3 regions of the Solibacillus sp. FSL W7-1472 genome follow, and region 2 is predicted to be linked to each of the others. Evidence: riboswitches for the same ligand, from Rfam matches in the RefSeq annotation. Region 2 holds a riboswitch; each other region holds the start of a gene.
What was found. Region 2 has a riboswitch for S-adenosylmethionine ahead of MKY07_RS01780 (O-acetylhomoserine aminocarboxypropyltransferase/cysteine synthase family protein). Riboswitches for the same ligand answer to the same signal wherever they lie in the genome.
Positions count from the first base shown of each region.

Region 1: another riboswitch for S-adenosylmethionine. It lies ahead of MKY07_RS17985 (bifunctional homocysteine S-methyltransferase/methylenetetrahydrofolate reductase); the one in region 2 lies ahead of MKY07_RS01780 (O-acetylhomoserine aminocarboxypropyltransferase/cysteine synthase family protein).
Region 3: another riboswitch for S-adenosylmethionine. It lies ahead of MKY07_RS14830 (methionine ABC transporter ATP-binding protein); the one in region 2 lies ahead of MKY07_RS01780 (O-acetylhomoserine aminocarboxypropyltransferase/cysteine synthase family protein).

Region 1 covers NZ_CP150208.1:3,602,569-3,610,525, reverse strand. Annotated here, with positions in the region: gene MKY07_RS18000 (Sel1 repeat protein) at 1-241, shown strand, start outside; gene MKY07_RS17995 (hypothetical protein) at 384-875, shown strand; gene hemG (protoporphyrinogen oxidase) at 1,023-2,408, shown strand; SAM riboswitch class I at 2,495-2,592, shown strand; gene MKY07_RS17985 (bifunctional homocysteine S-methyltransferase/methylenetetrahydrofolate reductase) at 2,695-4,539, shown strand; gene metH (methionine synthase) at 4,532-7,957, shown strand, end outside.
Region 2 covers NZ_CP150208.1:358,071-366,027, forward strand. Annotated here, with positions in the region: gene MKY07_RS01765 (lysoplasmalogenase) at 1-629, opposite strand, end outside; gene MKY07_RS01770 (hypothetical protein) at 799-2,478, shown strand; gene nfsA (oxygen-insensitive NADPH nitroreductase) at 2,722-3,456, opposite strand; SAM riboswitch class I at 3,702-3,816, shown strand; gene MKY07_RS01780 (O-acetylhomoserine aminocarboxypropyltransferase/cysteine synthase family protein) at 3,933-5,237, shown strand; gene MKY07_RS01785 (hypothetical protein) at 5,428-5,826, shown strand; gene MKY07_RS01790 (homoserine dehydrogenase) at 6,471-7,457, shown strand; gene MKY07_RS01795 (hypothetical protein) at 7,511-7,741, opposite strand; gene MKY07_RS01800 (EamA family transporter) at 7,859-7,957, shown strand, end outside.
Region 3 covers NZ_CP150208.1:2,952,588-2,960,544, forward strand. Annotated here, with positions in the region: gene gltB (glutamate synthase large subunit) at 1-828, opposite strand, end outside; gene MKY07_RS14815 (LysR family transcriptional regulator) at 947-1,849, shown strand; gene MKY07_RS14820 (MetQ/NlpA family ABC transporter substrate-binding protein) at 1,971-2,777, opposite strand; gene MKY07_RS14825 (methionine ABC transporter permease) at 2,936-3,604, opposite strand; gene MKY07_RS14830 (methionine ABC transporter ATP-binding protein) at 3,597-4,625, opposite strand; SAM riboswitch class I at 4,772-4,874, opposite strand; gene MKY07_RS14835 (thioredoxin family protein) at 4,936-5,238, opposite strand; gene MKY07_RS14840 (toprim domain-containing protein) at 5,246-5,572, opposite strand; gene gcvH (glycine cleavage system protein GcvH) at 5,662-6,042, opposite strand; gene MKY07_RS14850 (arsenate reductase family protein) at 6,123-6,479, opposite strand; gene MKY07_RS14855 (acyl-CoA dehydrogenase family protein) at 6,803-7,957, opposite strand, start outside.

The DNA of each region.
Region 1 (7,957 bases), 700 kb from region 2:
TTTAAAAGCGAGCGGACAGTTTCATGTTGATGCAACATTTAATATCGGCTACTGCTATGAAAATGGTCATGGGGTAGCACGAAATAATGAAAAAGCAATCCATTACTATAAAAAAGCAAGCTTGCTGGGAGACATGGAAGCAACAAAAAAAGTAGTAAGCTACTACGAACAGAGGGATATAGCAGAAGCTGCTAAGTGGAAAGAAAAGCTAAAAGTTCTAAATAACGATATATATGAATAATAATGTAATAGATACTAAAAAGTTTTGATTTTCTATTTCCTTGTCATAAATTAGACCTATTTCATTGATAAATATAGGTTTAATTTTAAGGGAAAATAGGAAATATATTATAAGGGGAAAGTATTAAGAAGGGGGAATTTTTATGTATATGTTTGCAGTCCAACAATTCTCTTCTGATCATAATGAGGATAGTATTCAAAAACTACAACAAATGCTATTAGAACAGCGAGAGAATCTGACGACGCTATGTACAATTGTCGAATATTTAAAAAGCTATGTCCAAACTGGATTAGACCATAAAGATGTTATTAAATACAAACAAAAAATTCAAATGATGACTGATAAACAAAACAAACGTTACGATCAAATTGATGAGCTTATTAATACGAATATTTTGGAATTGAAAAAAGGTAAAACAACAGACAATTCCGCACTTGTATATGGAAAAGAAGTTCGGAAAATTGAATCTGGTGTTCGTACTTTAAAGCTATTTGCCAGCGACGCTGTAAATATGCTAGATCTTAACAAACATTTAGAAAACCGCAGCAATGAACGTATACGCTATTTTGATAAACGTTCTACATCTTTGGAAGCAGAAATAATTTCCCTGACAAAGCAACTTTCTTATAAGTAAAATAGAGGCCATCCTACCTGGGAATCTGTCGAGGTAGGGTGGCTTTTCTTATGGAGTTCTGAAAATTGTAATACCCAGCTGACCATATTTCGTATGAAAAAGTTTATACTATAAGAAGAGAAGCGAACGAAATAGGAGAGAATGGATATGAAAACAGTAGTAGTTGTAGGTGGAGGGATTACCGGGTTATGTACGATGCATTATCTGAAAAATAAAATGCATGAGCAAAACGTGGAAGCGCGGTTAATACTGATTGAAAAGAACGCATATTTAGGCGGAAAAATTCATTCCGAATACGATAAAGGATTTATTATGGAAACAGGGGCTGATTCAATTGTAGCACGCCATCCAGGGGTATTGGAGCTTGTTAAGGAGCTTAATTTTGAATCAGAGCTTGTCTATAACGAAACAGGTATTTCCTACATTCATACGAATAACGAGCTGCATGCTATTCCGGCAGGTTCGACATTCGGTATTCCGATGAGTGTAGAATCGCTCATGTCGAGTACGTTAATTTCAGAAGAAGGAAAGAAGAGGGCCCTTCAAGATTTAGAAATCCCGAATACTAAATTTACTAAAGAAAGCTCTATCGGTACGTTTTTAGAATATTTTTTAGGTGAAGAAATTGTTCGAAAGCAAATTGCTCCAGTATTGGCAGGAGTTTATTCAGGCGATTTATATCAATTAAGCCTGGCATCTACATTGCCGTATTTAGTGGATTATAAAAACAACTACGGATCGATTATTAAAGGCTTCGAGGCACATCGCGAGCAATTCGAAAAAGCTGCGAATAAGAAGTTTATTTCTTTCCGTCCGGGTTTATCAGCATTAATCAATCGTTTAGAAGAACAGCTGCCGGAAGTTGAATTCATGAGAAAGACAGTAACAAAGCAAATTCTAAAAAAAGGTGAGCAATATGAAGTCGTGCTGGAAGATGAAACAATATTGGCAGATATTGTTGTACTGGCCGTTCCAAATGAGACGGTACGTCATGTAATACAGGATGATTCATTAGAGGAACAGCTGAAAAAGTTCACGACGGCATCTACTTTAACGATGTATGTTGGCTTTGATGTACCGGACGATATATTACCGGCTGATGGTACCGGCTTTATCGTTTCGCATAATAGTGATTTAATTTGTAATGCATCGACATGGACGAGCCGTAAATGGAAGCATACGTCAGCAGAAGGCAATTTACTCGTTCGCTTGTTTTATAAAGATATTAATCCGCGCTATGAAGAGTTGGCAGCCATGTCAGATGAAGAACTGACAAAAGTTGCATTGGAAGACATTCGTCTCAGCTTAGGTGTTGAAGCGGATCCAACTGTCATTAATGTAACAAAGTGGATTGACCAAATGCCGCGCTATGATTTGGCGCATAATGAAGCCTTATCAAAAGTTATACAGCAACTGGCAACGGATTACCCGAATGTTCTATTAGCGGGATGTGCCTATTTCGGAGTAGGAATCGGTGCTTGTATTCAAAACGGCAAAAAAACAGCTGAACACATTATTAGTCGAATTATGTAAAGAAATACTTCATTCAGCTAAAGGGTATTGACGGACGTATTAGATAACGTTATGATTCATTTAAATATTTCAAAAATTCATATTATTTCTTATCAAGAGAAGTCGAGGGACTGGCCCGATGAAACTTCAGCAACCAACATTAAGTCAGGTGCTAAATCCAGTGGCGAATGCCAGAAGATGAGAAGGGATTAAGTCGATAACTACTATGCCTTCTTTTCTTTAATGAAAGAAGGCTTTTTTGTATCGTAAAAATACTGAAAATACTGTAAATGATGGAGTGAAGGCAATGGGTTTACTTGAAGAATTACAAACACGGGTTTTAACAGCCGACGGAGCAATCGGGACACTTCTTTATTCATATGGGTTGGATTATTGCCATGAAGAAATGAATATTGCCCGTCCTGATATTATAGAGAAAATTCATAGTGAATATATTGCGGCAGGTGCAGATATTATTCAGACCAATACATATGGAGCTAACCGCATTAAGCTTGCACGTTATGGTTATGAAAATCGTGTGAAGGAGTTTAATGAAGCAGCGTTAAAGATCGCAAAGCGGGCAGCTTCCCTGGATGGGCAATATGTTCTTGCAACGATCGGTGGTATTCGGGGAATTCGTAAAAGTGATGCAACATTAGATGAAATTTTAGCTGCGTTCCAAGAACAGGCGGAAGTATTACTAGCAGGTGAACCGGATGGATTTTTATTGGAAACGTATTACGATTTTGAAGAATTATCGCATTGTGTCCATCTATTACGTTCGATGACCGATTTGCCGATCATTGCTCAAATGACGATGCAGGAACCGGGTGTCCTTCAAAATTTAATGACGTTAAATGAAGCGTTTCAAGACTTGGAAAGGTTAGGTGCAGATATTGTTGGGAGTAACTGCCGATTAGGTCCTTTCCATACAATTCAGGCATTTGAAGGGGTTAATTTACCGAATAAAGCTTTTTTATCAGCTTATCCGAATGCATCATTATTGGACATTGAAGATGGTCGAGTAGTTTATGAGTCGGAAACCGATTATTTCGCACGTGCAGCAGTTGAACTCGTAAACCAAGGTGTCCGTTTAATTGGCGGATGCTGCGGGACGACACCGAAGCATATTGCAGCCGTAAAAAAACGTTTGGTGAATATGCAGCCAATTGAAACAAAAGAAGAAAAACACAGGTCTACACAATTTGTCCGAATTCCGGAGCCACGTAAACAGGAGCCGCTCCACGAAAAAGCAAAACGTGAACGTTCAGTTATAGTGGAACTGGATACGCCACGTCATCTGGAAATTGACGGATTTGTAGAAGGGGCAAAACAGTTATCTAAAGCAGGAGCCGATGTCATTATGATGGCTGATAACTCCCTTGCTTCACCGCGCATCAGTAATATCGCGATGGCTGCGATTTTAAAAGAGCAAGGAATTCGTTCATTGCCGCATTTGACGTGCCGTGACCGAAATTTAATTGGGCTTCAGTCACATTTAATGGGACTTGATGCACTGGAACTTCATGATATTCTTGTCGTGACAGGAGACCCGACAAAAGTAGGGGATTTCCCGGGGGCGACGAGCGTATATGATGTTTCATCAATGGAACTGATTTCTCTAATTAAGCAGTTAAATAAAGGTGGTTCTTTTACTGGGAAATCGCTGCGTAAACAGGCAAATTTCTCGGTAGCCGCTGCCTTTAATCCGAATGTTCGTGTATTGGACCGTGCTGTAGCCCGTTTAGAAAAGAAAATCGAGCATGGAGCAGATTACTTTATTTCACAGCCGGTTTATACGAAAGAAAAGATTATCGAAATCTATGAGGCGACGAAGCATTTGGAAACACCGATTTATATCGGGATTATGCCACTAACATCTTCACGCAGCGCGGAATTTTTACATCATGAAGTACCGGGCATTAAACTGTCCGATGAAGTACTTGCGCGCATGGCTGCCTGTGGGGATGACAAGGAAGCATCGACAGCAGAAGGAATCGCGATTGCTAAAGAGCTGCTCGATACAGCATGTGAATACTTTAACGGTATTTATTTAATTACACCGTTTTTACGCTATGATATGACGCTGGAATTAATGGACTATGTAAAACAATATGATGTGGAAAGTAAAGGAGTTCAGTCGAATGTATAATCACCCGATTCATGAGCAATTACAAAAAAGAATACTTATCATCGATGGTGCCATGGGGACAATGCTTCAGGCAGAAAACCTAACATATGAAGATTTTGGCGGAGAAGACTTAGACGGTTGTAATGAAAACCTGGTACTTACAAGACCTGATGTATTGGGTAAAATCCACCGTGAATATTTAGCTGCTGGCGCTGATATTATTTGTACCAATACGTTTGGCGGTACACCACTCGTATTGGATGAATACGACTTAGGTGACAAAGCGGTTGAAATTAATAAGCGGGCGGTTGAAATTGCACTAGAGGCTGCAAAAGAGTTTTCGACACCAGAATGGCCGCGCTTTGTCGCAGGTGCAATCGGACCTACTACAAAAACATTGTCGGTAACAGGCGGTATTACATTTGAAGAGTTGGAAGAAAACTTTTATATCCAGGCAAAAGCACTAATAGAAGCGGGAGCGGATTTGCTCTTAATGGAGACTTCCCAGGATATGCTCAATGTTAAAGCGGGAACGATTGCAATTCACCGTGCATTCGAAGAGCTTGGCAAAGAGCTGCCTGTCATGATTTCAGGGACTATTGAGCCAATGGGAACAACGCTTGCCGGGCAATCAATCGAAGCATTTTATATTTCTATTGAGCATATTAAGCCGTTGTCTGTCGGATTAAACTGTGCAACAGGTCCGGAATTTATGACCGATCATATCCGTTCATTGGCAGAGCTTTCGAATGGCTATATTAGCTGTTATCCGAATGCAGGTTTACCGGACGAAGAAGGCTGCTACCATGAAACGCCGGATTCATTATCGAAAAAACTGCAAGGCTTCGCAGAAAAAGGCTGGTTGAACATCGTCGGCGGCTGCTGTGGTACAACGCCAGCACATATCGCGGCGATCCGTGAAGCTGTAGATGGCTATAAACCGCGTGAGCCGAAAGATGTAACACACGGACATGTCGTATCAGGTATCGAACCATTGCAATATGATGAATCGATGCGTCCGTTATTTATCGGGGAGCGTACGAATGTAATCGGCTCTCGTAAATTTAAAAACCTGATTGTTGACGGGAAATTTGAAGAAGCAGCGGAAATTGCGCGTGCACAAGTGAAAAACGGGGCGCATGTCATCGATATTTGTTTAGCAAACCCTGACCGTGATGAAGTAGAAGATATGAAAAACTTCATGCAGGAAGTTGTGAAAAAAGTTAAAGTTCCGCTCGTGATTGACTCTACAGATGAAAAAGTAATGGAAGTCGCACTGAAGTTTTCGCAAGGGAAGGCCATTATTAACTCGATTAACTTGGAAGATGGAGAAGAACGTTTCGATGCTGTTATGCCACTAGTGAAAAAATATGGGGCTTCACTTGTTGTCGGTACGATTGATGAAACTGGAATGGCTATTACACGTGAGCAAAAGCTTGAAGTAGCGAAGCGTTCTTATAAGCTGTTAACAGAAAAATGGGGCATGTCAGCAGAAGACATTATCTTTGACCCGTTAATGTTCCCGGTAGGTACAGGTGACGAGCAATATATTGGTGCCGCTGAGGAAACAATCGAAGGAATTCGCCTCATTAAAGAACATTTACCTGGCTGCTTAACAGTGCTCGGTGTAAGTAATGTTTCGTTCGGCTTACCGCCAGTTGGGCGTGAAGTATTAAATGCGGTGTATTTATATCACTGTACACAAGCAGGCCTGGACTATGCGATTGTAAATACTGAAAAACTGGAGCGCTATGCATCGATTCCTGAAGAAGAAATCAAGCTGGCGAACGATTTAATCTTCAATACAAATGATGAAACACTCGCTGTATTTACTGACTTTTACCGTGATAAAAAGAAAGATGCAGTCGTAAAAGAATTACCGGCGACAGTGGAAGAACGTCTTGCGTATTACATATTGGAAGGTACGAAGGAAGGGTTAATTGAAGATTTAAATGCAGCACTCGAAAAGTTCGATACACCGCTTGATATTATTAATGGACCATTAATGGCAGGGATGGCGGAAGTCGGCAAGCTGTTTAACGAAAACCAGCTGATTGTGGCAGAAGTACTTCAAAGTGCCGGTGTCATGAAAGCAGCGGTCGCTCATCTAGAGCAGTTTATGGAGAAGGGCGATACGAGTGCCAATAAAGGGACAATGGTTTTGGCGACAGTAAAAGGCGATGTTCATGATATCGGGAAAAACCTGGTCGACATTATTTTAAGCAATAACGGCTATCGTGTTGTAGATTTAGGGATTAAAGTAACACCTGCACAGCTGATTGAAACAATTCGAAGAGAAAAACCCGACTTTATTGGATTGTCAGGTTTACTTGTAAAATCGGCTCAGCAAATGGTCATTACGGCACAAGACTTTAAAGAAGCCGGTATTGATATTCCGATATTAGTAGGAGGCGCGGCATTGTCACGTCGCTTTACTGAGACGAAAATTGCCGATCAGTATGATGGACCGGTAATCTATTCAAAAGATGCAATGCAAGGTTTAGAACAGGCGAATCGCTTAATGAATACTAACGAGCGTCATGTATTCATAGAAGAACTGCGCGATGCACGAGAAAAGCGTCTGGAATCAGATGCGAAACGTGCGGCACGTCCAGCGGTGGCGGTTCTCGAAAAGCCGGTACGAACAGTTGGGGATGCGGCGGTATGGAAGCCAAAAGATTTAGTGCCGCATATTAAACCGGATTATTCGGTAGCCCATTTACATCCGTATGTGAATATGCGTACATTGATCGGACACCATTTAGGGCTTAAAGGGAACTTGGAACAATTGCTTGCAGACCAAGATGAACGCGCGATTTTATTAACGGATTTAGTAAATGGTTATTTAACAAGCGGCGGATTAAGTGCTTCTGGAATGTATCAATTTTTCCCGGCGCAATCCGATGGCGATGATGTTGTCGTATACAGCCCGGACGATGCAAAAACTGAAATCAAACGCTTTACATTCCCTCGCCAGCAAGCAGCCCCATTTTTATGTTTGTCGGATTATTTAAAGCCGGTAGACAGCGGTGAAATGGACTATATTGCGTTAATGGTTGTTACAGCAGGTAAAGGGGTAAGTGAAAAAGCAAATGAACTGAAACAAGCAGGGAAGTTCTTGGAAAGCCATGCATTACAAGCGACTGCACTTGAACTTGCGGAAGGATTTGCGGAGCGTATCCACCAGGAAATCCGTGACCAGTGGGGCTTCCCGGATGCAACAGACTTTACGATGCGTGATCGATTTGCGGCAAAATACCAAGGGCAGCGATTCAGCTTTGGCTATCCGGCGTGTCCGAACCTGGAAGATCAGGAGAAGCTGTTCTCTTTATTAAAACCGGAAAAGATTGGCGTACATTTAACAGAAGGCTTTATGATGGAGCCGGAAGCAAGTGTATCAGCTATTGTATTTGCCCACCCGGATGCTCGTTATTTTAAT
Region 2 (7,957 bases):
AATCGATCATAATCAATTATGCTGAGCATGAGGAAAAACTGTGCGCCGTAATACGTAAACATAATCAAGATATGGGAATAGGCAACCTCAAACATAAAACGGTTAATAGCCAAGACCGAATCCGACATGATAAAGAGGGTGGCGCCGATGACAGCAAACTTACTGCCTGTTCGGAACGATGTCCATCCCATCGTTAAAATTACTAAAATATAAGCAGTCACTGCAATGGCGAGTACAGCATCTCCTTTTTTAAGAAGACTTCCTGCAATCCAGAACATCATAACCGCACCATATAAAGCTAAAAAAAACTTTACGTACAGTGGTGTATTCTGCTGATTTGTTGAGCGGAAAGCAAAAATATAGAAAATATGACCGACCAGAAAAAAGCTCAGTCCAATAATGAACCACTGCAATGTATAGTCGCCAACCGCACAGAAAATTAAACCAATAGAGATCAGCCAGTAATATGGTGATTTCACATGTACTTTCGTTAAAAATGCGAGCACTATAAGGAAAATCATTGGCAAAAGCTTAAAGACCATTTTTAATGAACTATCGATCGATTCAAAAAAGAACACATAGTACAAGCCAAGCCCGAAGAAAAGTAAAATCAGAACTTTACGTGCCATCTATTAACCCCCAAGTAAAAATATTTATATAAAATTAATGTAAAACCAAACTATCAATTTATAAAAATGCAATATATGCTCTATTATGCCAGAAATTATGCAGTTTTACTTGTTTATGAATCTTTTTGGGAGGTTATTCGTACATAGTAAGTAAGAGAGGGTGATTGTTATGGGACAATTATTGCTAATAACGGCAATTGGATCACTTTTGATCACATTATTATTAATGCCGTTATCAAAAAAAGTTCGCAATAAGGAGCTTTCATCAAAAACATTTACGAGCTTATTCATTACGACATTTATTGTAAGCTTTATATCAGTATTCTTAACAGTATATATTTCAAAAATCGATCTAAGCTGGACGATTTTCTTATACGTAATACCTGTTGTAGCCATTATTGGGGCAATATTTGCTGTTGGGAAGGAGCAAAAAATTAAATCAGCCATCGTGCTTGTTGGCATTATTGGGATCGGCTATTTAGTAAGTGCACCATTTTTAAATGCAAATGAAAAATTCAAATCTTCAGAGATGAAAGAAAAAACGGAAATTTCGTCGTTTGATGAGACGAAAACACCGGCAAGTGTACCGCCAAAATTTGTTAAAAACAAAATGAAAAAAGCGTTTGGACAGGTTCCAAACACGAGCTATTATGAATTAGGAAACCTGCAAATTCAAAAAGTAAATGATCAGTATGTTTACATTGCACCTGTAGAATTTTCAGGATTCTTTAAATGGTTCAACGGAAAAACAACACCTGGTTATTTCACGATGAGTGCTACAGACTCAAGCGATAATCCAAAGTTTGTGAAGGCTGAAATGAACTATGTTCCATCTGCTTATTTAAATAAAAACCTGGAGCGTCATATTCGTCTTCAAAATCCATCATTAATTTTCTACGGAGATCCGCAGCTTGAAATTGATGAGGATGGTAAACCGTATTACATCCGTTCTTACGGGGAATTTATTTCAGCACGTAACGGCTTTGATGTAAAAGGGGTTGTACTTGTTGATGCGGAGACAGGTGCAACAGAGAAAATCGCGATTGCAGATGTACCGGCATTTATCGATGGTGCGGTATCACCGGAAGCGGTAAGTTTGCAAAATAGTTATTACGGTAATTATGTGCACGGATTCTGGAACAGTCTAGTCGGTAAAAAGGATGTTAAGTTGCCGAGCGATGAAGGTACGGAAGCAAATGTAAGCCCGATCTTTATGGAAGATGGGGAAATGTATTATTTCACTGATTTTACAAGTCCGAAAGAGGGCGTTGACTCGATGCTTGGTTATGCATTAACACATGCACGTACCGGTGAAGCGACGTACTATACCGGAAATCTGGAAGAGTCTTATATGGATTCCCAAGGGGCTCTTGAAATTATCGAGAAAAAGTTCATCGAAAAAGAATGGGAAGGTGAAATGCCGATCCTTTACAACTTCTACGGTGAAGCGAGCTGGCTGTCAGCTGTACTCGATGCGAACGGATTCCTGCAAAATTACTTTATCGTGTCAGCAGCAAATCCTGAAATTTCGGCGTATGGTACAACACCAAATGAAGCGTTAAGACTTTATAAAACAGCGCTAAGTCGTGGCGGAAGTACGGTAGACGGTACTTCAAATGCTGAAGAAGCAAAGGCGACGGTAAAAGTCGTGCGTGTTTATAAAGAGCGTGTAGGGGATTTCACGATCGTATCATTCCTGGCAAATACAGGTGAAAACTTCATTGTTTCTACAGAAGTTGCACCGTTTGCAATTTACTTGCAAGAAGGCGATCAGGCGACCATTACGTATGCGAAAACAGGGGAAGATTTCCAGCCTGTGAAAGCATTGCAAATTGAAGGATTGAAATAAACAAAGAAATTTGGGCAGAAGTAGAAGTACCGCTGGATAAGAAGAAAACTCTTATTAAGAAACGGATACTTTGTAAAATTGATTGGAATGTAGGGCGACTCCAGCGGGAACAGCACGACGCCTGAGACTACAGGCTCAGGCCGTGCCCGCGGAAAGCGTCCCGGAATGGAAATCAATTTTTAACGCTCAGCAAAAAAATGCTATTTTTCTCACAGAGAAAAATAGCATTTTTGGTTTATTAGCCTACTTCCAAGTGAAACCTTGTGAAGCGAGGAACTCTTTCATATGTGGACGATTTTGTTCTACTAAGTAATCAGCCATTTGCTTTGTCCATGTTGCCGTCTTTTGATTTGAAGATCGGCTGCTGTAATAGTCTTCCATAATTCCATCATACTCATCTAGAAGCGTATCGTATTGATCAACGTCATAGCCATTTTCATGCAATACCGCAGCTACTGGTAAGCGCGGTTTTGTTTCATTGCGTTTTGTCGGTGTACCAATCGTCATCGCAAATAGCGGGAAAACATATTCCGGTAAATTGAACAGCTCGCTAATTTCCTTAGGATTTGTACGGGCACCGCCAATATAGCAAATGCCGTAACCCATTGATTCTGCTGCAATAACAAAGTTTTGCGCAAATAATGCAACATCTGCTACACCTACAAGCACGTTTTCAGCCGTGTCAGCAGAAATATCGACTCCGTGCTTTTGACCAGCTACCTGCAAACGTTTGAAATCTACGCAAAACAAGAAAGAGGCACCAGCTGTTTTGAATTGGAATTCGTTTTTAGACAGTTCACCCAGCTTAGTTTTCTTTTCTTCATCCGTTACCCAGATAACACTGTATGCCTGCACAAAATGCGAGCTTGCCGCCATTTGTGCTGTTTCGATTAAATCGATGACAGTTTCTTTTGAAATTTCCTCACCTGTATATTTGCGAACAGATGTGTGACTGCGTAATAATTCTTTTGTATTCACGTGAACATCTCCCTTTTATGTAATAAAAATCTTAATGGTATATCCTTCAAGCTTATTTTAGTCAATATTTTAGTTGAAGTCGATTATAAGCGTCTATTCAATTCATAGGGAGGAAATTTTTGCATATCGTTAAATACAGATAAGAGTAATCAGAATAGAAATCTGAAAATTTTAATTTTTTGTGTTGACATATCGGATTAGTATGTTTTATACTGAGACTCAACGATGGAACACAAATCACATAACTCTTATCAAGAGCGGCGGAGGGAATAGGCCCTGAGATGCCCGGCAACCAGTAAGTGATGAACTGACTAAGGTGCTAAATCCTACAAAATGGACAATCATTTTGAAAGATAAGAGGAGGCAAACTTGCTCATGCGCAACCCTCTTCTTAACTGAAGGGGGTTTTTTTCATTTAAAAAATCCTCCTCAAAAACACCGATTTCACCATCGATTAAATTTTTGGGGGTATTAAAATGACAAATTTAAGACCAGAAACATTATTATTACACGGGGGTCAAAAGCCAGACCCGGAAACAGGAGCAATTGCAGTTCCGGTTTACCGTACAACGGCCTATGCATTTAATGACACAGCTCATGCGCAACGTCTATTTGCATTACAGGAAACAGGCAATATTTATTCAAGAATTATGAACCCGACAGTCGGGGCATTTGAAGAACGGGTTGCTTTATTAGAAGGGGGCACAGCTGCAGTAGGGCTTTCATCTGGCGCAGCAGCAGTAGCATTTTCTATTTTAAACGTAGCCGGTGCAGGGGATGAAATTGTTGCGGCAGGTTCACTTTACGGTGGGACTTATAATTTATTCGCGACAACATTGCCTCGTTACGGCATTACAGTAAAATTCGTAGATGAATCAAATCCTGAAAATTTCCAAGCGGCAATCACTGATAAAACGAAGGCAATCTTCGCAGAAATTATCGGAAATCCAAGCTTGAAAGTACTGGATATTGAAGCGGTAGCAAACATCGCTCATGACAATGGTCTTCCTTTATTAATCGACAGCACATTTGCTTCCCCATATGGAAGTAATCCGATTGAATTCGGCGCGGATGTTGTCATTCATTCTGCAACAAAATGGATTGGCGGTCATGGAACGACGATCGGCGGGATTGTCGTTGATGCCGGTAAATTCGACTGGACACAAGGAAGACATCCAGGGTTTACAGAACCCGATACTTCATACCACGGTCTAAGATACGGAATTGACACAGCAGGCGCTGCATTTGCGACAAAGCTTCGTGTTCAACTATTGCGTGATTTTGGTCCAACATTATCTGCTGACGCGGCATTTAATTTCCTGCAAGGACTTGAAACGCTTCATTTGCGTATTGTCCGACACAATGAAAATACACAGAAAGTTGCCGAGTATTTAAGAAACCACCCATTTGTGGAGTACGTGAATTACAACGGCTTTGAAGATTTTGCGACACATGATTTAGCGAAAAAGTATTTGAAAAACGGCTTCGGATCAATCATTACGTTCGGAATTAAAGGCGGACGTGAAGCTGGCCGCCAAGTAATCGATAACGTGGAATTGTTCTCACATGTAGCGAACGTTGGCGATGCCCGTTCATTAATTATCCATCCTGCGAGCACAACACACCAACAGTTATCTGCGGAAGAATTAAAAACTGCCGGCGTATCTGAAGAACTCATTCGCTTATCGATCGGGTTAGAAGCAGCGGAAGATATTATCGCGGATTTAGAGCAGGCATTAGCGAAAGTTGCAGCGGAAGTTGGAGTAGAAACAAACGCATAATGCTTTAAAAATAGGCTTAGCTTTTCCCATTCGAAAAGCTAAGCAATTTTTAGAAAATTAATCCCTACTATTTTTATAAGTTTTATTGACAAATTAAATACCTAGTAATACAATTGGGATAATTATATTACCAACCGGAAAAATTTAAAGTGATGTTGCAGCATCATTGGAAGAAAAGGAGTTGTTCAACATGGGGAAAGTATACAGTGCACAAAACGTTGCAGCCTATATTATTTATGAACTAAATGACGTAAAGGAATTTGTGAACGCTTGTGCGATCCAGCAAATTTTGGCGGATGTGAATACGATGTGGCAGCATGTTTTCGGACACAGTGCTTTCTCAGAACAAGCTCACGATCTTGCCACAGCGGGTTATGTTATAAAAGAAGTTGCCGAGGAATACAGAATTCATGGTACAGCCCATATTTTGTCGCCAGCTAGAGAGTGGTTCTTAAAATATGGGGAATTTCAGTTAGTAGAGCGCCCATACGCGGTCCCTGACTTCTCGGCAAAAGAGGAAATCGTCATGACCAAGATTTTAACTGCCTATCGTTTACGGGCATATAATGATATAAACGTGGCAGTATAAAATAATTCCGGAACACTAGCGAGCCCCCTTGCTAGTGTTTTTTTATTCGGTGATTTTTTTACACGGTGTATATGGTTTATTAGAAGTATGAAAACGATTATTAGAAGAAATTTTGGGGATATTAGAAGAAATGTCGATGTTATTAGAATTTGGGTGAATTTGAAGGTTGGGTACGCTTATTTTCCGGGCAGGAAATGGTTATTGAAACCGGTGTTTGCGATTTATTAGAACAATGATGAGCGATATTAGAAGAAGTGTGAGCGATATTCGCAAATGGAGTGTGGATATTAGCAGATTGCGACCCCATTTTAGAACATTAACCGGTTATATTAGAAGATCGCAATTTTATTAGAACATTTCAAAATATATTAGACGATTTCCGAATATATTAGAACATAACAAAACTCTCTCAACTACTTAGCCCCAAACACAAGTAGTGACTGGAAATATTAACATCATAGTCTCCAAATTAGCTCTTAAAAAATAAAATTTGAATGAATATTGACCGTTTACAGTAAACAAATGTCCTTCTAGGCGAGATTATCCTTGTTTTCATGTATTATATAGGATAGAATTTTCTTTAAGATAAATTTTTTGAATTATTCGTTAATATATGCGTGTTAAGAATTTGGAGGAGAAAGGCAATGGCAACAATCAAGGCAGCGATCTTAGGATTTGGCACAGTAGGTCAGGGAATTTACCATATTTTAAATGAAAAGAGGCAGGAGCTTCGCGAAAAGCTGGGTGTTGAACTGGAGGTCGCGAAGATTTTAGTAACCGATGCAAGCCGTGAGCGTGTACCGGGCACAAAACATTTAATGACGGAATCAATGGATGACGTACTGGCGGAAAATAATCTGCAAGTTGTATTTGAAGCGATTGTAAATGAAGAGCCTGCATTCACTTACTTAAAACGTGCTGTTGAGGCAAAATGCCATGTCATTACAGCGAATAAAGTAATGCTTGCAAAACGGGGCGAGGAGCTCGAAGCATTGGCGAAAGTAAATGGTGTATTCGTCGGCTTTGAGGCAACGGTAGCAGGTGGTGTGCCTATTATTAAAACAATGAAAAATATTCTTCTGGTCAACGAAGTAAGCTGCGTTCAAGGAATTTTAAATGGAACAACAAACTATATTTTAACAAAGATGCGTGCAGAGGGCTGGAGCTTTGAACAAGCATTGAGAGAAGCACAGCAATTAGGTTATGCAGAAGCGGATCCATTTAACGATGTATCGGGTCAGGATGCATTTAAAAAGCTGATGATTTTATCGAGCCTTGCATTTGGGGAACAGCCAAATTGGGCAGAGGTAGAAGTGATCGGAATCGATACAATTTCATCAGAACAAGTAGCGGAAGCAACAGCGCAAGGTCTTCGCTATCGTCATGTGGCAGAAGTGGAAAAACTCGAAGACGGTACAATTCATGCAAAAGTGGCACCACTACTCGTGAACAATGAACATCCGCTTTATCCTGTAGATGATGTGTTCAATGCGGTGACGATGGAGACAAACTATATCGGAACATTATCCGTAATTGGGCCTGGCGCCGGGATGTATCCGACAGCAAGTGTAATGGTAGAGGATTATGCTGAGATTATCGGGAAACGTGCAGGGTTTACAGTCACTATTTAATAAGAAGAGATTAAAAAGAAGCGAACTCGATGAACGAATTCGCTTCTTTTCTATTAGTCCTCATCTTTTATATCGACATCTTCGGGAATCGGAGTGTTTTTCCAAATTTCAATTTCTTCTTTAATTCGTTCGAGTTGCTGATGGTACGTATCAAATTGCGCACTATTAATTAAAAAGTGTTCACCATCATGTACTGCTTTTATACGACCAGCATAAATGTACTGTAAAACCTGATGTTCAGGCATGCCTATATCTGCTGCAGTTTGTTCTACTGTTTTAAACATCATGATGCCTCCTTTTTAGTTTAAGTTAATCTTATTATAAATCGATTTTAACAAAACTTCATCTCGTATGGACTTCTAACGTATGATAGCATAATTAATAAAAATGGGGTGTAGGATGTGAATATTTTACCGTATTTGTTTGTGCTTATGGCCGCCATGCTCTGGGGGACGGTCGGAACAACACAAACCTTTTTAACGGAAGGGATTTCTTCGTTT
Region 3 (7,957 bases), 1.3 Mb from region 2:
GTCCTCTCCAAACGCTTCAGATACGAACTGTTGCTCACGTGCACGCATCCAGTTAATATTGCCACGCAATGTGTTAATCTCCCCATTATGGATAATATAGCGATTCGGATGGGCCCGTTTCCAAGATGGAAATGTATTCGTCGAGTAACGTGAATGCACGAGTGCCAATGCGGATACGAAGCTTTTGTCCTGCAGATCCACATAAAATTCACTTACTTCTTCTGGTGAAAGCAATCCTTTAAATACAATCGTCTGACTTGAAAGACTTGGAATATACAATTCGTACTGATGCTCTGTCGCCCAATGTTCGAGCTGTTTGCTAATGACATACAGTTTTCGTTCGAAAGCCTTATTGTCGTTTTCGTTTGAACGAATAAATACTTGGCGAACAACAGGGGCAGTCGATTTAGCAATATCACTTAAATTTTCTTTATTTGTCGGAGCAGTTCGCCAGCCGATCAGTTGCTGATTTTCCTGTCCAATTAATTCATTCATCTTTTCTTCAATTTTTTGGCGTTCGTTTTCATTTTCCGTGAAAAAAATTTGTCCTACACCATATTCACCCATTTCAGGTAAATTAAGTTCCGCGCAGTTTTGTTGAAAGAAAGCATGTGGGATTTGAACTAACAGCCCTGCTCCATCACCTGTCTTGCCATCTCCGCCACGTCCAGCACGGTGTTCTAAACGACATAACATTTCTAGCCCTTTTTTTACAATCTGATGTGAAGGTATTCCTTTTATATTTGCATACATGCCAATTCCGCATGCGTCATGTTCAAATTCAGGATTATATAACCCTTGCGCTTCTGGTAACTGATGAAAACTCATATCCATTCCCCCTCATTCTTTCAATACCGTATTTACATTTTAAAGTTTTCGAAATAATATAAACAATATATAGTTTGGATATAAACAATCTACTTTTTAGATGAATGGGGTGGAAATAGTGGAATTAAGACAGTTACGTTACTTTGTAGAGGTGGCAGAACGCGAGCATATTTCTGAAGCTGCGGAGCATTTACACGTTGCCCAGTCTGCAATCAGCCGACAAATTGCCAACTTGGAAGAAGAACTTGGAACACCGCTTTTTGAACGAATCGGGCGTAACGTAAAGTTGACGCCAGTTGGGAAGATTTTTTTGGAACATTGTATTACCGCACTCAAGGGAATTGATTTTGCTGCAAAGCAGGTAGAAGAATATTTAGACCCGGCAAAAGGTACGATTAAAATAGGTTTCCCTACAAGTTTGGCAAGCTATGTATTGCCGACTGTCATTTCTGCATTTAAAAAAGAATACCCGGAAATTTCTTTTCATCTACGCCAAGGGTCCTATAAATATTTGATTGATGCAGTCAAAAATCGCGAGCTGAATTTAGCTTTGCTTGGACCATTACCACCAAAAGACGAAGCAATCAATACAACAGTGCTGTTCAGCGAAAACATCCATGCTTTGTTGCCCGCAACACACCCACTAGCGAAAAAAGAATCGATTAACCTTGTTGATTTGCGTCATGATCAATTTGTACTCTTTCCTGAAGGTTATATTTTAAACAAAGTTGCCGTTGATGCATGCCGCTCTGTAGGCTTTATGCCGAATATCACTACCGAGGGAGAAGATATGGATGCATTAAAAGGGCTTGTGGCTGCAGGAATAGGTGTGACACTTTTACCGGAAAGTTCACTCTATGATTCAACACCGCGCATGACCGTCAAAGTGCCGATCACCATACCTAATATAAGACGTACAGTCGGCATTATTGCACCAACATCAAGAGATCTTGCCCCATCCGAACAAGTATTTGTCGACTTTATATCAAATTTTTATTCACGATTAACACGATTCCAATAAAAGACTTGGATAGAAGTAGAAGCTTCATTAGATATGGAGAAATCCCATTTTAGGAAAGATAATTTTATGAAACGAAAAAACCATTTTCTCCCCAATGGAGAAAATGGTTTTTGAATTATTTTTATTCGCCTGAAACTGGTACTACAGAGCCGCCCCACTCTTCGACGATAAAGTCTTGAACTTCTTTCGAGCGTAATGCATCTACTAATGCTTTAATTTCTTTTGAATCTTCATCGCCAGATTTTACTGCAATGATATTTACATAAGGAGATTCACTAGACTCGATTGCGATTGAATCTTCCAATGGGTTAATGCCGTTATCGATTGCGAAGTTTGAGTTGATCAATACCGCATCGCCTTCTTCATTTTCGTACATTTGCACTAATAATTCAGCTGCAGTGTTTGCATCGAATTCGAAGTTTTTCGGATTATCTACGATGTCTTTTATTTCTGCTTTTGTTTTATCAATACCTTCTGCTAGCGTAATTAAACCTTGTGCTTCAAGTAATGAAAGCATACGTCCATGGTCTGCCACTGAGTTAGAAAGTAAAATCGTTGCACCTTCAGGAAGTTCTTCTAAAGATGAATATTTTTTTGAGTAAATACCGATTGGCTCGATGTGAATACCGCCAGCATTTGCAAAGTCATAATCGAAATCTGCTTTTTGTGCTTCGAAGTATGGAATGTGCTGGAAGTAGTTCGCATCTAGATCACCGTTATCTAAATCTTGGTTTGGAAGTACATAATCTGTATAAGTTTCGATTTCAAGCTCAATACCTTGTTCCTCTAATATCGGTTTAACTTTTTCAAGGATAACTGCGTGTGGTGTATTCGATGCACCAACTACTAATTTTTCATCTTCTCCTCCACATGCTGCTAATGCAAGTACTGAAGCTCCTAAAATAACGCTTGATAATAACTTTTTCATTTGTTTTACCTACCCTTTTTTATTAGTTTGTTTTCGGCCCATCGAAACTTTTTCTATATTCTGATTATTTTTCGGATAGACGCGCACTTTTATAAAAGTTTGCGTCCATATTGTTTCGATGCACCAATATTTATAATTACGGCCTTACGAGCCACTAACTATCGTTTGTCCACTCTTGCTGTGATGAAATCCCCAATATATTGGATGATGAATACGACAACTAAAATCAATACGGTTGCCATTAAAGTCACATCTGTTCGGTTACGCTGGAAACCATCAAGGAATGCCAGGTTTCCTAAACCACCCGCACCAATGATGCCGGCCATTGCTGTATACCCTACTAAAGCGACAGCTGTAACTGTAATACCTGAAATTAATGCCGGTAAGCTTTCCGGAATCAGCACTTTCCAAATAATCGTAGAAGTTTTCGCTCCCATTGAGCGAGCCGCTTCTATAACACCTTTATCAATCTCTCTTAATGCAATTAACACCATGCGCGCATAAAACGGTGCTGCACCGATAATAAGCGCAGGTAATGCTGCATTGGCACCACGGATGGTTCCAAGTAAAAACTTCGTAAATGGAATTAATAAAATGATCAAGACGATAAATGGAATCGAGCGGAAAATATTCACGAATGACCCTGTCAAAAAGTGTACAATTTTATTTGCCCATAATTGATTGTCGCTCGTTAAGAATAAGACAATACCAATTAGAAGTCCCAGTATAAATGTGATGACTGTCGCAACAGCCGTCATATAAATTGTTTCATATGTTGCTTCGAGCATTTTACCCCAATCTACGTTCGGAAATAATTGATTAAACATGCTCAATCACCTCCGCCTGAATTTCTTGCTTCGCTAAAAAGCTTAATGCTTCCGCGACTGCTTTTGGCTCGCCATCGATATGAATAAACAATGTACCAAACGAACCGCCCGTTGTATTTGAGATTTTGCCATGCACTATATTAACAACTACGTCAAATTGCTTAATCATTTGTGAGATGACAGGCTGTTCTGTCGTTGCCGCTGCAAATGTTAATTTAGCGATTTTGCCTTCTGGATAATTGGCTAAAATCTGTTCCAGTGATGCTTGCGTTTCCTGTGTTTCACCAGAAGCTTGCGACACGAAGTTTTTCGTAATCGGTGCTTGCGGATGTTGGAACACTTGTAATACATCTCCCTGTTCCACTACTTTTCCGGCTTCCATAACAGCTACTCTGTTACAGATTTTACGGATAACATGCATTTCATGTGTAATGAGTACAATTGTAAGTCCGATGTTTTTATTAATATCAAGCAACAATTCCAAAATTGAATCCGTTGTTTCAGGATCAAGTGCTGAAGTCGCTTCATCACATAAAAGCACTTCCGGATTGTTTGCCAACGCACGGGCAATGCCAACACGCTGCTTTTGACCGCCTGAAAGTTGAGAAGGATACGCTTTCCCTCTTCCTTTTAAACCAACAAGTTCAATTAACTCTTCTACTCGTTTTTCACGATCAGCTTTTGAAACACCTGCTATTTCAAGTGGAAATGCGATGTTTTCTTCAACGGTACGTGACCAAAGTAAATTGAAGTGCTGGAAAATCATACTTATTTTTTGACGTGCTTCTCGTAATTTAGCCCCGGAAGCTTTTGCAATATCCTGACCACCTACAATGACAGAACCTGTCGTTGGCTTTTCCAAACCGTTCAATAGGCGAATCATTGTACTTTTACCGGCACCACTGTAGCCGATAATACCGTATATTTCTCCTTTGTTGATCGATAGGCTTACATTATCAACTGCCGTAAGCTTACCATTTTTCGTGTTATACACTTTTGTAATATTTTGTATATCAATCATCGGTTGTACTCCTTCTAAATTGAAATAACCTTCCTGCTATTTCAAAATCATGTTCTTTTTTTCATCCAAAACATCCGCTGAATGAAAAAAACCTTTCTACCAAGACAAGTAGAAAGGTTTCACATACATTTATACGGTAAACCGTTCTCTCATCTTTCAAAGTTTACACTTTGTGTGAATTGGCACCTTTGCGTAATCGCTGGTTGCCGGGCTTCATAGGGCACTTCCCTCCACCTCTCTTTATAAGAGCAACGTTATTAAGTTTTATTATTATGAATTTTACTTTATCACGACAAAGTGACTACGTCAATTACTTTTTTAATATTTCATACAAAAACGGTACGGATTTAAATGCATAAATTTTATTCGTTAGTTCTCCGTTGTCTGAAACGATTAAACAAGGTACACTTTCAATTTTCAGTTCATAAGGTAAATCCCCTAAATAATTGATATTTGCCATACCAAGCGGGAGATCTGGTAGTAATTTCTCAATTACTTCCAACATTTTTTCCGATACTTCACATGTGCCGCACATAGGCGTATATAGGAAAAATGCTGTCTGATCATATTGTTGTACGTTTTGTTCCCATTGCTGTTTCGTCCATTGTTCCATTATACTGTCATCCTTCTTTTACTAAAAATTTTGCTCGTAGTAAAATATCCCTTAAGATTTTAGTAGGTGTTTTTTCTACTTCAATATATTCGTGAGGTATGATTAGCTGTTGTGCTTCAGGATATGCACGGTTCATCAGTTTACGTAACTTTTCACCGTTTTTATCTGCATCAAACATAGTGATAATTTCATCTTGCTCATAACCTTCCAATAAATCAATCAAATTGACTTCGCTTATTGTGCCATTTGTACAAATAATTGTCACGTCCTCTGCTAAAATCGGGATTAATCTCAACTTATCGGCACGTCCTTCGACAACAAGGCATTTTCCCATACGTACACGCTTCCTTTCAAAGTCACCTTTATGTATAGAATAACAAAAAAACACTAAAACCTTACTATAGAAGGCTTTAGTGTTTCATATTATTGTTCAATTAATGCAGTGTAAGCATCTGCGTCTAATAATTCTTCAACTTCCGCTTCACTTGTTAACTCAACAGTAACCATCCATGCATTTCCGTATGGAGATTCATTAACGTATTCTGGGTTGTCCAGTAATTCTTCGTTAATTGCAACTACTTTACCAGAAAGTGGTGCATATAGTTCAGAAACTGTTTTTACAGACTCTACACTACCGAATGGCTGATCCTTTGAAATCTCATCGCCTACTTCAGGTAATTCTACGAATACGATATCACCTAATTCAGATTGTGCGAAATCCGTAATACCGATTGTTGCCTTACCGTCTTCAATTTTTACCCACTCATGCTCTTTTGAATAACGTAATTCTTTTGGTGTGCTCATTCGAAAACCTCCATGTTATATGTAGTACATTCAAGTTCATTTTGCCATATTTCGTTCGGAAATACAATGTGAATAACTGTTTATTTCCAAGTTTCTAAGAAGTCAGACTCCTTAAATCCTAAAGTTAATTTTTTTCCATCTGTTACGATCGGTCGCTTAATTAACATACCATCTGATGCCAATAGCTCTAATTGCTCATCCTCGGACATTGTCGCTAATTTATCTTTAAGACCTAATTCCCGATACTTCATACCAGACGTATTGAAGAATTTCTTTAATGGCACTCCACTTGCTTCATAAATTGCTTTAATCTCCTCTTTAGATGGTGTCTGTTCTACGATATGAATATTTTCATAGTCCACACCTTGCTCATCTAGCCACTTTTGCGCTTTTTTACACGTTGTACATTTTGGATATTGAATGAATTTTACTGTCATGTAAGTACTCCTTTTGCCCTGGATTTTCCTATATTGTAACGGATATAGAAGGACAAATCAAAAATGTGTTCGTATTATTGGCGTTTTTATGAATATGGGTTTTATTAGAATATTTGTGTCGATATTAGAACATGCTGGTCGTATTTTAGAAGAATGGTTTCGTTTATTTGAAACTTTGGCGATCATATTAGAAGAAAGGAAACTTATATTAGAACTTCCGAGATATATTAGATCATGTAAAAATATATTAGAACATTTTACATTATATTAGAACAACATAGAAAAATCGGGTGCAGTGTCATGCACCCGACTATAGTATTTTATTAAACTACATACTTTTCTGCTTCGATTAATTTCACTGAAGCTTCACGTTTTTTCGGAATTAAGTTGTAAGGGTTGTTGCGCGTTAATTTACGTAAAGCCGATAAAATCATACGTGCATCGTCACCTTCAACTGAAGCGATCAATGTTTCTTTTGCTTCTTTTTCGATTTCTGCGAATGCTTCCTGACAGAAAATTTGAGTGTAAAGGATTTTTTGTGCTGCTTTTTCTTCTCCGTCACGCTCGATTGCTTTTTGTGTACGGATTACTGCAGATTCCATTGCGTATAATTGGTTCGCAATGTTCGCGATGTTCACTAACAGCTCCTGCTCGGCATCCAGTTTTGCACCGTAGCGTTGTGCTGCTGCACCTGCTGCAAGTACTGCAATCTTCTTCGCATTTTTCACTAAATATTTCTCTTGCTCTAAAGCACCTTGGCCGATTTCTTCAGGCATAAGCATTAATAGCTCGTTTTGCAGTTCTTGTGCTACTTGTAATAGTGGTAATTCACCTTTTAATGCTTTTTTCATAAATGTGCCCGGTACGATCATACGGTTAATTTCGTTTGTACCTTCGAAAATACGGTTAATACGAGAGTCGCGGTAAATGCGTTCTACTTCGTACTCAGCCATAAAGCCGTAACCACCGTGTAACTGAACCGCTTCATCCGCTACGAAATCCAATGTTTCAGAACCGAATACTTTTGCGATCGAGCACTCAATAGCATATTCAGCGATTGCTGCTGCAACTGATTTTCCGTCTTTTTGCTCTTCATCAGATAACTGGCTTAAACGGTCTTCGAAATAACCAACTGTACGATAGTTTAAAGATTCAGATGCATAAATGTGAGAAGCCATTGATGCGATCTTTTCTTTCGTTAGGTTGAAATCCGATAATTTCGTTTTGAATTGTTGGCGTTGGTTCGTATAAGCAACCGCTAATTCAAATGCACGTTTTGATGCACCTACAGTACCTACTCCTAATTTATAACGCCCGATATTTAAAATGTTGAATGCGATAATATGACCGCGGCCTACTTCACCTAATAAGTTTTCTACAGGAACTTCTGCATCTTCTAAAATTAATGTACGAGTAGAAGATGATTTAATCCCCATTTTCTTCTCTTCCGGACCTACAGAAACTCCTGGGAATGAACG